DNA from 2 places in the Ferdinandcohnia salidurans genome. Region 2 is predicted to be linked to the other one. Evidence: predicted binding sites of a transcription regulator. Region 2 holds the regulator's gene; the other holds the start of a gene.
What was found. The regulator Rex, encoded in region 2, represses fermentation and respiration genes when NADH is low (regulators of the CRP and FNR family bind a similar motif). The targets are predictions, from matches to a motif close to TTGTGAAATATTTCACAA.
Positions count from the first base shown of each region.

Region 1: pflB (formate C-acetyltransferase) is a predicted target of Rex. The motif match lies at 2,787-2,804, and genes of this name have one in related genera.

Region 1 is NZ_JBHUEK010000029.1:174,780-180,738, reverse strand. It holds gene pflA (pyruvate formate-lyase-activating protein) at 1-411, opposite strand, end outside; gene pflB (formate C-acetyltransferase) at 441-2,669, opposite strand; gene ACFSFW_RS20270 (glycoside hydrolase family 13 protein) at 3,126-4,823, opposite strand; gene ACFSFW_RS20265 (carbohydrate ABC transporter permease) at 4,900-5,730, opposite strand; gene ACFSFW_RS20260 (carbohydrate ABC transporter permease) at 5,730-5,959, opposite strand, start outside.
Region 2 is NZ_JBHUEK010000027.1:5,885-11,843, reverse strand. It holds gene groL (chaperonin GroEL) at 1-938, opposite strand, end outside; gene groES (co-chaperone GroES) at 994-1,278, opposite strand; gene ACFSFW_RS19070 (CPBP family intramembrane glutamic endopeptidase) at 1,623-2,348, shown strand; gene ACFSFW_RS19065 (YdiK family protein) at 2,352-2,561, shown strand; gene tatC (twin-arginine translocase subunit TatC) at 2,598-3,347, opposite strand; gene ACFSFW_RS19055 (twin-arginine translocase TatA/TatE family subunit) at 3,364-3,555, opposite strand; gene ACFSFW_RS19050 (redox-sensing transcriptional repressor Rex) at 3,591-4,250, opposite strand; gene moaC (cyclic pyranopterin monophosphate synthase MoaC) at 4,279-4,761, opposite strand; gene ACFSFW_RS19040 (ABC-F family ATP-binding cassette domain-containing protein) at 4,896-5,959, shown strand, end outside.

The sequences.
Region 1 (5,959 bases), on a different contig from region 2:
GTCAATTTCCTTAATGTCAAGTAAAATTAGGTCAGTTAGTGGCAGTAACTCCTCTAATCTCTCCATAAAATGAGGAGCACGTGTAAAGCATCCACCCGAACTATCAATCGTGGTGTGAATCCCAAGCTTCTTGCATTCTTTAAACAACTCGATTAGAAATTCAAGTTGAAGCAAAGGCTCACCGCCACTTACGGTAACACCACCGCCCGATGCTTGAAAAAAGGGAAGATAGGTTTTAATATCATTGATGATCTCTGTAACACTCATTTCCTTCCCCATATTTAATTTCCAAGTATCTGGGTTATGACAGAACTGGCAACGGAGCAAACACCCCTGAGTGAAAATAACATAACGTAGTCCTGGTCCGTCTACCGTCCCACAGGTTTCAATGGAATGAATGCGTCCGTTCATGCTTAACGTCCTCCTCTTTTCTAACATCCTTACATGGTTTCGTGGAATGTTCGGTTTATAACATCAATTTGTTGTTCTCTTGTTAGTTTGATAAAGTTCACGGCATATCCTGATACACGAATGGTTAATTGTGGATATAACTCAGGATGCTCCATTGCATCCATTAAAGTTTCTCTGTCAAAGACGTTCACATTTAAATGGTGGCCTTTTTTCATCACGTATCCATCAAGTAAACCTGCTAGGTTACTAATTCTCGCTTCTTCCTCTCTTCCTAAAGCCTTCGGTACGATTGAGAACGTATTTGAGATTCCATCTAAAGCATATTCGTAGGGTAGCTTCGCAACAGAGCTCAATGAAGCAAGTGTACCCTTTGTGTCACGGCCATGGAGTGGGTTTGCACCAGGTGCAAATGGTTCCCCAGCTTTACGGCCATCAGGAGTGTTGCCTGTCTTTTTCCCATACACGACATTAGATGTGATCGTTAGGATGGATTGTGTGTGAACAGAGTCGCGGTATGTTTTATGCTTTTTAATCTTATTCATAAAACGCTTCACAAGCTCAACCGCGATGTCATCGACACGATCATCATTGTTTCCGTATTTCGGGAAGTCTCCTTCAATCTCGTAATCTACAACAATTCCATTTTCATCACGAATCGTTTTCACCTTAGCATGTTTGATTGCACTTAGTGAATCGGCGACCACTGATAGCCCCGCGATTCCACATGCCATCGTGCGTAAAATTTCACGGTCATGCAATGCCATTTCTAATCGTTCATAGCTGTATTTATCATGCATGTAGTGAATGATATTTAATGTATTCACGTAAAGTCCTGCAAGCCACTCGAGCATTAAATCATATTTTTCAAGAACTTCCTCATAATCAAGAAACTCTGAAGTAATCGGTGAGTATGACGGACCAACTTGAATCTTCAGCTTTTCATCGATACCACCATTGATTGCGTAGATTAGAGCTTTCGCTAGGTTCGCTCTTGCTCCGAAGAATTGCATTTGCTTTCCGATTGTCATCGCAGATACACAGCACGCAATGCCATAGTCGTCCCCATACATTTCACGCATAATGTCGTCATTTTCATATTGAATGGAGCTTGTTTTGATAGACATTTTTGCGCAGTATTTCTTATAGTTTTCAGGTAACTTCACTGACCAAAGTACAGTTAAGTTTGGTTCAGGTGCTGGTCCAAGATTGTCTAGTGTATGCAAGAAACGGAATGAGTTTTTCGTAACCAATGGACGTCCATCAAGTGCAACACCTGCGAGGGATTCTGTTACCCACGTAGGGTCACCACTGAATAGCTCATTGTAATCTGGTGTTCTTGAAAACTTAACAAGTCTTAGTTTCATAACAAAATGGTCGACAATTTCCTGTGCTTCTTGCTCAGTTAATAGGCCGTTTTCTATATCTCTTTCAATATAGATATCTAGGAATGTGGACACACGGCCTAAGCTCATCGCAGCCCCATTTTGTTCTTTTATCGCTGCTAAATATGCGAAGTATAACCATTGAAATGCTTCTCTCGCATTTGTAGCTGGTTCTGAAATATCATAGCCATAAGAGACAGCTAGCTCCTTTAATTCCTGTAGTGCACGAATTTGTTCAGAAAGCTCTTCTCTGTCACGAATGATGTCATCAGTCATGGTTCCATTTCCGGTTTCAAGAAGGTCTTTCTTCTTGTCTTCGATAAGTCGGTCGACTCCATAAAGGGCAACTCTGCGGTAATCTCCAATGATTCTTCCTCGACCGTATGCATCAGGTAGTCCTGTAATGATACCCGCTTTTCTCGCAAGTTTCATTTCAGGTGTATATGCATCAAATACACCTTGGTTATGTGTTTTTCGATAGTCAGTAAAAATCTTTACAATCTCCTGGTCTATTTCAAACCCATAGGATTTCGCAGAATCCACCGCCATTCTAATTCCACCAAACGGTTGAAGTGAACGCTTAAACGGTTTATCGGTTTGGAACCCAACCACTTTCTCTTTTTCCTGATCTAAGTAACCGGGACCATGTGAAGTAATCGTAGATACAATTTTCGTATCCATATCAAGCACTCCACCATTTTCTCGCTCCTGCTTCGTTAACTCCATTACCTGCTTCCATAGCGTATTTGTCGCTTCAGTTGGCCCCACTAAAAATTCATCGTCACCGCTATATGGTGTAAAGTTCTCTATTATGAAGTCACGTACATCAATGTCCTTTTGCCATTTTCCTTCTTTAAAACCAGCCCATGCTTTCATCATCAATGACCTCCATTAAAAGGTTGTTAAATATATGTTTGTGATTAAGACTTAGTTTGCTCAGTACTGAACAAACTTTCTTACAAATCAATCATACAACGGGATTAGTCTTGTGTCATGTGAAATACTTCACAAATTAACAGAATTACCATTTTAGCCATATTTTCATCAAAATTTAGTCAAAATTACTTGGTCGGATCGAAAACTGACCAGCTTGGGTGCCATTAATCTTATTTGAATAGGAAGGTGGTGACACTGTATAGCGGCTGGAATAATATCATCCTCCTAATATCTGGTTAGTGATGATACTCCAATTCGGCTGGAGTACCACCATTCTGCTAGATTGGGACGGAGGGACAGGTCCCTTGTCCCTGTAAAAAAATGGTAGGGCTGTCCCTGTGTCCCAGACCTTGACAATTTCTCCAAAAAAAAAGAGCCACCGGAGTGACTCGTTTTTTATGAGAGTTTGTATACGATTGCTTCATATGGTTTTAGTTCGATTGTTTCAATTTCATCCTCAGATTCTCTTGGGTAGTTGCTGATTATGAGTTCTTTGGATTTGTATTGAATTGTTTTTGGTAGAGTAAATATTGGTGTTTCTTTTGTAAAGTTTGTAATGACAAGTAATGTTTCATTTCCTAATGTACGTGTATATGCGTAAATTTGTTCATTTTCTTCTAAAATTAAATCGTATGAACCGTACACCATAATTGGATTGTTTTTACGAAGACCAATGAGTTTCTTATAGTAATGATAAATGGAATCTGGATCTGCTATTTCTTTTTGAACATTGATGTCTTTGAAATTAGGATTTACTTTAATCCACGGAGTGCCTGTTGTGAAACCTGCATTTTCAGAATCATCCCATTGCATTGGGGTTCTTGCATTGTCACGCCCACGGAAATGAATTGCATCCATGATTTCTTCCTTCGTAAAGTTATCTTGTTCTATTTGATCCTTATAAAAATTATGGATTTCTATATCTTTATAATCATCAATTGAGTCGAAGGATACGTTTGTCATACCTAATTCCTGTCCTTGATAGACAAATGGAGTCCCTTGCATCATATGGAGACAAGTCGCAAGCATTTTCGCACTTTCTTTGTGATACTCCTTTGTATCTCCAAAGCGTGAAACAGATCTTGGCTGGTCATGGTTTTCAAGATAAAGAGAATTCCATCCCTTACCCTCTAAGTCCTTTTGCCATCTTGACATGATTTGCTTTAATTCTGTTAGCTTCCACTCACGGTTGATCTTCCATTTACCTAAATTTCCACCCGTCTTTGACTTATCAATTCCCATGTGCTCAAATTGAAAAAGCATGCTCATAACGCCCGTTTCCTCATTTGTGTAACGAATCGCGTCATCAGTCGTAACAAACTGTGTTTCACCAACAGTCATAATATCATATTTATCAAAAACCTCTTGTCTCATTTCAGTTAGATAATCCATGATTTTCGGACCGTTTGCAAAGTGTTCGCCACCCCATTGGTAGCGGCTATTTGTTGTTACTTTTGCATCGGGTAATCCCTCGGTTTTGGAAAGGAGATTGATGACATCCATTCGGAATCCATCAACACCCTTCTCAAGCCACCAAGTCATCATTTTATAGATATCTTGGCGCATTTTCTGATTTTCCCAATTCAAATCTGGTTGTTTTCTTGAAAATAGATGCAAGAAGTACTCTTCTGATTTTTCATCATACTCCCAAGCCGGCCCGCTAAAAAATGAAACCCAGTTATTTGGCTCCTGACCGTCTTTGCCTTTTTTCCAAACATAATAATCTCGATAAGGATTGTCCTTGCCGCTTCGTGCTTCCACAAACCATGGGTGTTCATCAGAAGTATGGTTAACCACAAGGTCCATAACAAGCTTCATATCGCGATTATGCATTTCTGTGATCAGTTGTTCCCAGTCCGCCATATTTCCGAACTCGTCCATAATATCCTGATAGTCGCTAATGTCATAGCCATTATCATCATTGGGTGATTTATAGACAGGAGATAACCAAATTACATCAATCCCCAGTTCTTTCAAATAATCTAATTTTGAAATCATCCCCTGTAAATCACCGATACCGTCCCCATTACTATCTTTAAAGCTTCGTGGATAAACCTGATAAACGACTGATTCCTTCCACCATTTCCGTTCCATTTCTATTACTCCCCTTTAATCCCACTTTTTTGAAATAGAAGCTCATCTGCTATTGTTGGCAAATGAGCTGTTAGATTTAACCTTTCACCGCACCTGCTGCAATTCCTTCGATAATGAATCGTTGCAGGAATAGATACAGGATAATTACCGGAATGATTGCTAATGTTAATGCTGCTAATGCGTAGTTCCATTGCGTCATATACTGACCAAAGTAAATATATGAAGCTAGTGAAATTGTTTGTTTATCAGGTGATCCTAACATCAAGTATGGAAGTAAAAAGTCATTCCAAATCCATAATGTGTGCAGAATACCGATTGTTACAGTAATTGGTGTTAATAAAGGAAAAACGATTCTGAAGAATGTGCGGAATGGTCCAGCTCCATCAATAGCTGCCGCTTCTTCAAGCTCCACTGGGATTCCTTTAATAAAGCCATGGTATAAGAAGACTGCTAGTGGTACCCCAAATCCAAAATACATCATGATTAGTCCTGGAATACTATCAATCATGTTAAAATTGCTTGCTACTTTTACAAGTGGAATCATCATTGTCTGGAATGGAATAATCATTGCAGACACAATTAGAAAGAAGATAATATTACTTACTTTACCTGGTGAACGTACAAGTCGATGTGCCGCCATTGAACTAATTAATAGAATACCAGCCACACTAACTACAGTGATAATTGCTGTGTTCATAAAGACAACTGGGAAATTAAGTTGCTCCCAAACGGTAACGAAATTATCAAAATTAAATGCTTTAGGTAAAGCAGCTGTAGATGTTAATACCTCATCATAACCCTTAAATGCGTTGACAATGACAAGATATAATGGACTGATAAAAAGAAGTGCCAAAGCGATCATAATAATTTCTGCAACAAATTTCTTTATGTCATATTTCTCCTTCATTAAAAATCAACCTCTTTTCGCTTAAGGACGGCAACTTGTGCAAGGGTTATTCCCGCAACGATTACGAAGAATGCAACAGCTTGTGCTGAGCCATATCCATATTGGTTATTTACAAATGCTTCTTGATAGATTTGTAGAGCTAGCATTTCAGTTGTATTAAAAGGTCCACCATTTGTTAACGATAGGTTCATATCGAACATTTTAAAAGCCTCTGAAGCTGATAAGAATG
Region 2 (5,959 bases):
GTGATGTCAGCAGATTTAAGGTCTAAACCTAAATCTTCAGTGATTACTTGACCACCAGTTAAGATAGCAATATCTTCTAGCATTGCTTTACGACGGTCACCGAATCCAGGAGCTTTAACAGCTACTGCATTGAATGTACCACGAAGCTTGTTCACAACTAGAGTTGCAAGTGCTTCACCTTCAACATCTTCAGCGATTAGTAATAATGGCTTACCTTGTTGAACTACTTGCTCTAATACTGGTAGGATTTCTTGAATGCTAGAAATCTTTTTATCAGTAATTAACACATATGGATTTTCAAGAACTGCTTCCATTTTGTCAGAATCAGTTACCATGTATGGAGATGCATATCCACGGTCAAATTGCATACCTTCTACTACTTCTAGTTCAGTAGAGAACCCTTTAGATTCTTCAATTGTAATAACACCGTCGTTACCAACGCGCTCCATTGCTTCAGCGATTAATTGGCCAACTTCACTGTCATCTGAAGAAATAGCAGCAACTTGTGCGATAGATTCTTTACCTTCAATTGGTTTTGAAATAGCTTTTAATTCTTCAACAGCTGTAGTTACAGCCTTTTCAATACCTCTGCGAACTACCATTGGGTTTGCACCAGCAGTAACGTTCTTTAAGCCTTCACGAATCATCGCTTGAGCAAGAACTGTTGCAGTAGTAGTACCGTCACCAGCTACATCGTTTGTTTTGCTAGCAACTTCAGCAACTAGTTTAGCACCCATGTTTTCGAATGCATCTTCTAATTCGATTTCTTTAGCGATTGTTACACCGTCATTTGTGATAAGAGGTGAACCGAATTTTTTCTCTAGAACCACGTTACGTCCTTTTGGTCCTAATGTTACTTTTACAGCGTTTGCTAATGCATCAACACCACGAAGCATAGCGCGACGAGCATCTTCACTAAATTTAATTTCTTTTGCCATTCTTAAGCCCTCCTCAAAAAATTAAGATTCTATGATATAAAATGCTGTTTTTCTATTAACCGATTACAGCTAAAATGTCGCTTTCGCGTAATACTAAGTATTCAGTACCTTCATATTTCACTTCAGTACCAGCATATTTTGAGAAGATAATGCGATCACCAACCGCAACCTCTAAAGCTACTCTTTCACCACTGTCTAATACACGACCTGTACCAACAGCAACTACTTTACCTTCTTGAGGCTTTTCCTTTGCAGAATCTGGTAATACAATTCCGCTTGCAGTTTTTTCCTCTGATTCAACTAGTTCAATAACAACGCGATCACCTAATGGCTTTAACAAGTGAAACAACCTCCTCAAATAATATAAATAATTAGTTTCGTCTTCTTATTAGCACTCGACCAACATGAGTGCTAACACAATTATTATATTAAATAATCTCTACCTATTTTGCAAGTCATTTGGTATAGAAATTTGCAAAAAAATTCTATTTTATTAAGCGAAACTTGGCCCACCTATCTATCCTATGTTAATGAAAGGAAAAATAAACCAACAATCTAATTTCTTTCAATGAAAATTTGGATTTGCATAATACTAATGGATATAAGTGAATATATGATACAATACAAAAAGTGGACAAAAGCATAAAAACTTGATATTTATTCCAACTACTAAAGGAGATTTTCATGAAAGCTCGTTATTGGTATGTCATATTAACTTACATTATCATGCAGTTCTCTGGAATTTTAGGTATCCCTCTTCTATTGCTATTAGGCATTGGAGATGGTTTAGACCCAAATACGATTATTGCCCTTTGGACTGTTGTTAGTTTTGTTGCGGCACTTCCGATCGTATTATTTTTATTAAGACAAGATATTAAGGAAAGACATCTAAGTCTTCATCGTTCTTCAAAAGGGGAAGCGATTGGATGGGCAATTGCAGGTATATTTATGGCAATGACTGCTCAGGTTATTGCAGCAAATATTGAGATTCATTTACTTGGAATTGAGGCTGGTTCCGAGAACACCCAAGAAATTATGGCCTTGGTAAAATCCTTGCCACTGCTTATAATCGTCGTTTCCATTATTGGGCCAATCCTTGAGGAAATTATCTTTCGCCAAATTATTTTTGGATCGTTATATAAAAAATTCAACTTTTTCATTTCTGCCTTGATTAGTTCGTTAATCTTTGCAGTAGTGCATATGGACTTTACGCATCTTCTGATTTATACAGCGATGGGCTTTACCTTTGCCTTCCTTTATGTACGAACAAAGCGGATTATCGTTCCAATCTTTGCACATGTTGCAATGAATACTTTTGTTGTAGTGGTTCAAACGATTTTTGCAGATGATATAGAAAGGATCATGAAGCAAGCCGAGAAGCTGCAACAGACATTTATTGGAGGCTTTTAATTTATGCGAAGAACTTCACCTTTTGTAATGGGCATCATTTACGCGCTAATGGGGACTCTGTTTACCTATATTGCGATTAATAGTGCGGCAGAGACCGTTTGGAACTTCTCTACGATTCTTCTAGCAATTGTCGCAACCTTCGACTTTGGTGTGGCAATCCGAATGTTTGTCCTGCACAGTAAAATAAAAAAAATCGCAAAAACAAAAAAATAACCTCACATCGGAGGTTATTTTTTTATGGAATTATCTCTACTCCATTGAATTTGCCGCTTCCATTTCCGCTTTTAATGCCTTCCTGTAGGCACTTTTTGATACGAGAATACTGATTTCATATAATCCGAACAACGGGACTGTAACCATTAAATGCGAGATTATTTCAGGAGGGGTGATTAAACCTCCGATGACTAATAGAATAAAATACGCGAACTTTCTTATTTTAGAAAGAAACATCGGTGTTACAATTCCCAATCTTGTTAAAAACATCACAATAACTGGTAATTGAAACAAAAAGCCAAACGGTAAAGTCAATTGCAACAGGAATTGAAAATATTCGTTTATCCCGATCACCTGATTGATATCAAGGCGCTCCGCTAACCTTGTCATAAAGTTCACTACAAATGGGAACAAAATAAAGTAGGAGAATGAAACTCCTATTAAAAAAAGGATTACCGAAAGCGGAATATAACTCAAGGTTACCTTTCTTTCCTTCTCATATAAGCCAGGACTGATGAAGGCCCAAAGCTGATAAAGGAGAAAAGGAGACGAGATAACAAGGGCAATGATAAAAGCAAATTGCATATAGATTTTAATTGGATCTGTCATACGGAAAGCATTCATTGTCAGCTCTTTTGCTTCGTCAGCATTTTGCAAATAAAGGATAACTGGCTCTGCGAGAAAAAAGCTGCCTAATGCAACAATGAAGAAGAAAACGACTATGTAGATCAGTCGTTTTCGTAACTCTCCAATATGATCATAGACGGACATTTCTTTTTCGTTCATGTGACTCATCCTATCATTACTTCACATCTTGAGTTTCATTCTTCTTAACATCATCGTCATCATCATCTGCTAAACCTTTTGTTGCGTTTTTAAACTCACGCAATGTATTACCTGCTGCTTTACCTAGTTGAGGTAACTTCTTCGGTCCAAAGATTAATAACGCTGCAAATACAATCAGTAAAATACTACCGAATCCAAGACTTCCCACTGTAAGTCACCTCCCTACAATTGTAAGATCTATTTTTATTCTTCATTTGAATCATTTGAATCATTTGAATAATGCTTTAAGAAATATACTAGAGCTTGTAGTTCTACAGCCAAATCAATGTGATGGACCCGAATATGTTCAGGTACATTGATTCTTGCTGGAGTAAAATTAAGAATACCCTTGATCCCTTTATTGACCAAGCGGTCTGTAATCGACTGAGCTGCCCCAACCGGCACCGTTAAAATGGCTACCGTTACATCATCAGGCAATTCTTTTTCAAGGTCATCAAGATGGCATACCTGTACTCCACCAATACTACTACCTACCTTATTATAATCCACATCAAACGCAAGCTCAATTTTTGTATTATTATTTTTGGAAAAATTGTAGTGTAAAAATGCTGTACCTAAATTCCCTACACCGATTAGAGTAACCTTCGTTAACTCGTCTTGATCTAAGGTTTTACTAAAAAAGGATAATAAATAATTGACATTATAGCCATATCCTTTTTTTCCCAATGCTCCGAAATAAGAAAAATCTCTCCGAATTGTGGCGGAATCTACCTTAACCGCATCACTTAATTCTGCAGATGAAACTCTCTGCTTTCCTGAGGCATGCAAATTTTTCAAAAATCGATAGTAAAGTGGCAGCCTTTTGGCAGTTGCTTGTGGTATTTTTGATTGTTCAAGATTCACCTTAATTCCTCCACTAACTTGGAACTAACTATAGCTCCCTTTTAAAATCTCCGTTCTTTCCACCCGTTTTTTCAGCCAAATAAGTTGGTCCAATGACCATTCCTTTATCAACCGCTTTACACATATCATACACAGTTAGCGCACAAACAGATGCAGCGGTAAGTGCTTCCATTTCCACACCTGTACTGCCCTTTGTTTTAACTGTAACCGTGATATGTAAGACATATTCATCTTGGGTCGTCCAGCTAAAACGTATATCAACACCTTTTAATGCCAATGGATGACACATCGGAATTAACTCCGACGTCTTTTTGGCTGCCATAATTCCCGCAACCTGAGAAACAGCAAGGACATCACCCTTACTAACCTCATTATTTATTATTTGCTCATAAATGATTTTATTTACAGTAATACTTGATTTTGCAATTGCTGTACGGACAGTATCTGACTTTTCCGTAATGTCGACCATCTTGGCGCGACCTTGCTCATTAAAATGGGTAAATGATGACATAAAACAAACCCTCCCATAAACTATACACTATTTTATCACATCTGTCTTTGATACATCTGTGAACAATATCATTGCAGTTGCTCTAATTAAGTAATATAAGATACACTGTTGATAGAAACAAGAGGTGAAATAACATGATTTTACTACAAGTAAATCAGCTCAAAAAGTATTTTGCTGCTGATCTTATTTTATCGAATATAAAATTAGAAGTACAAACTCGTGACCGTATTGCCATCGTTGGACGAAACGGTGCTGGAAAATCAACACTTTTAAAAATTATTGCCGGCCATATGTCACATGATGGCGGTGAAATTATCAAGCCAAAAAGCGTTACCATTGATTACCTCGCCCAAAATACAGGGCTTGAATCAAATCTCACCATCTGGGAGGAAATGCTAACTGTTTTTGCATCCTTACAGAAGCTTGAAAAAGATCTCAGAAACCTAGAGGTTAAAATGGGAGACCCGTCCCTCTTTGAAAATCCGGTTGATTACCAGAAATTACTCGAAGAATATGATCAGCTACAGGTTGATTTTAAGGAAAAGGGTGGCTATCAATACGAAGCTGATATTCGATCAATTCTACATGGTTTTAATTTTACAGAAGAAGACTACCAAACCAAAATATCCAGCTTAAGCGGTGGTCAGAAGACACGCCTTGCCCTTTGTAAACTATTACTAACCAAGCCTGATCTGTTAATCTTGGACGAGCCAACAAACCACCTTGATATTAGCACGCTTACGTGGCTTGAACAATATCTACAAGGATACCCTGGCGCACTGTTAATCGTATCCCATGACCGTTACTTTCTTGATAAAGTGGTCAACCAAGTTTATGAAATTTCTAGACACACAAGCACTAGATATGTCGGAAACTATAGCAACTATTTAAAACTCAAGGCTGAAAACTATGAGCTTGAGCTGAAAAAATATGAAAAACAACAGGAAGAAGTGGAAAAACTAAAAGATTTTATCGCTAAAAACCTGGTTCGAGCTTCAACCACCAAGCGTGCCCAAAGTAGACGAAAGCAGCTTGACAGAATGGAGCTAATTGACAGGCCATTAGGTGATGAAAAATCGGCTTCCTTTCGATTTGAAATCGAAAGACAAAGTGGAAATGATGTACTAAGTGCAAAAGATATCACCGTTTCGTATGAAAAAGGCAAACCGATTATTAAAAATATCAATTTCAATATTTA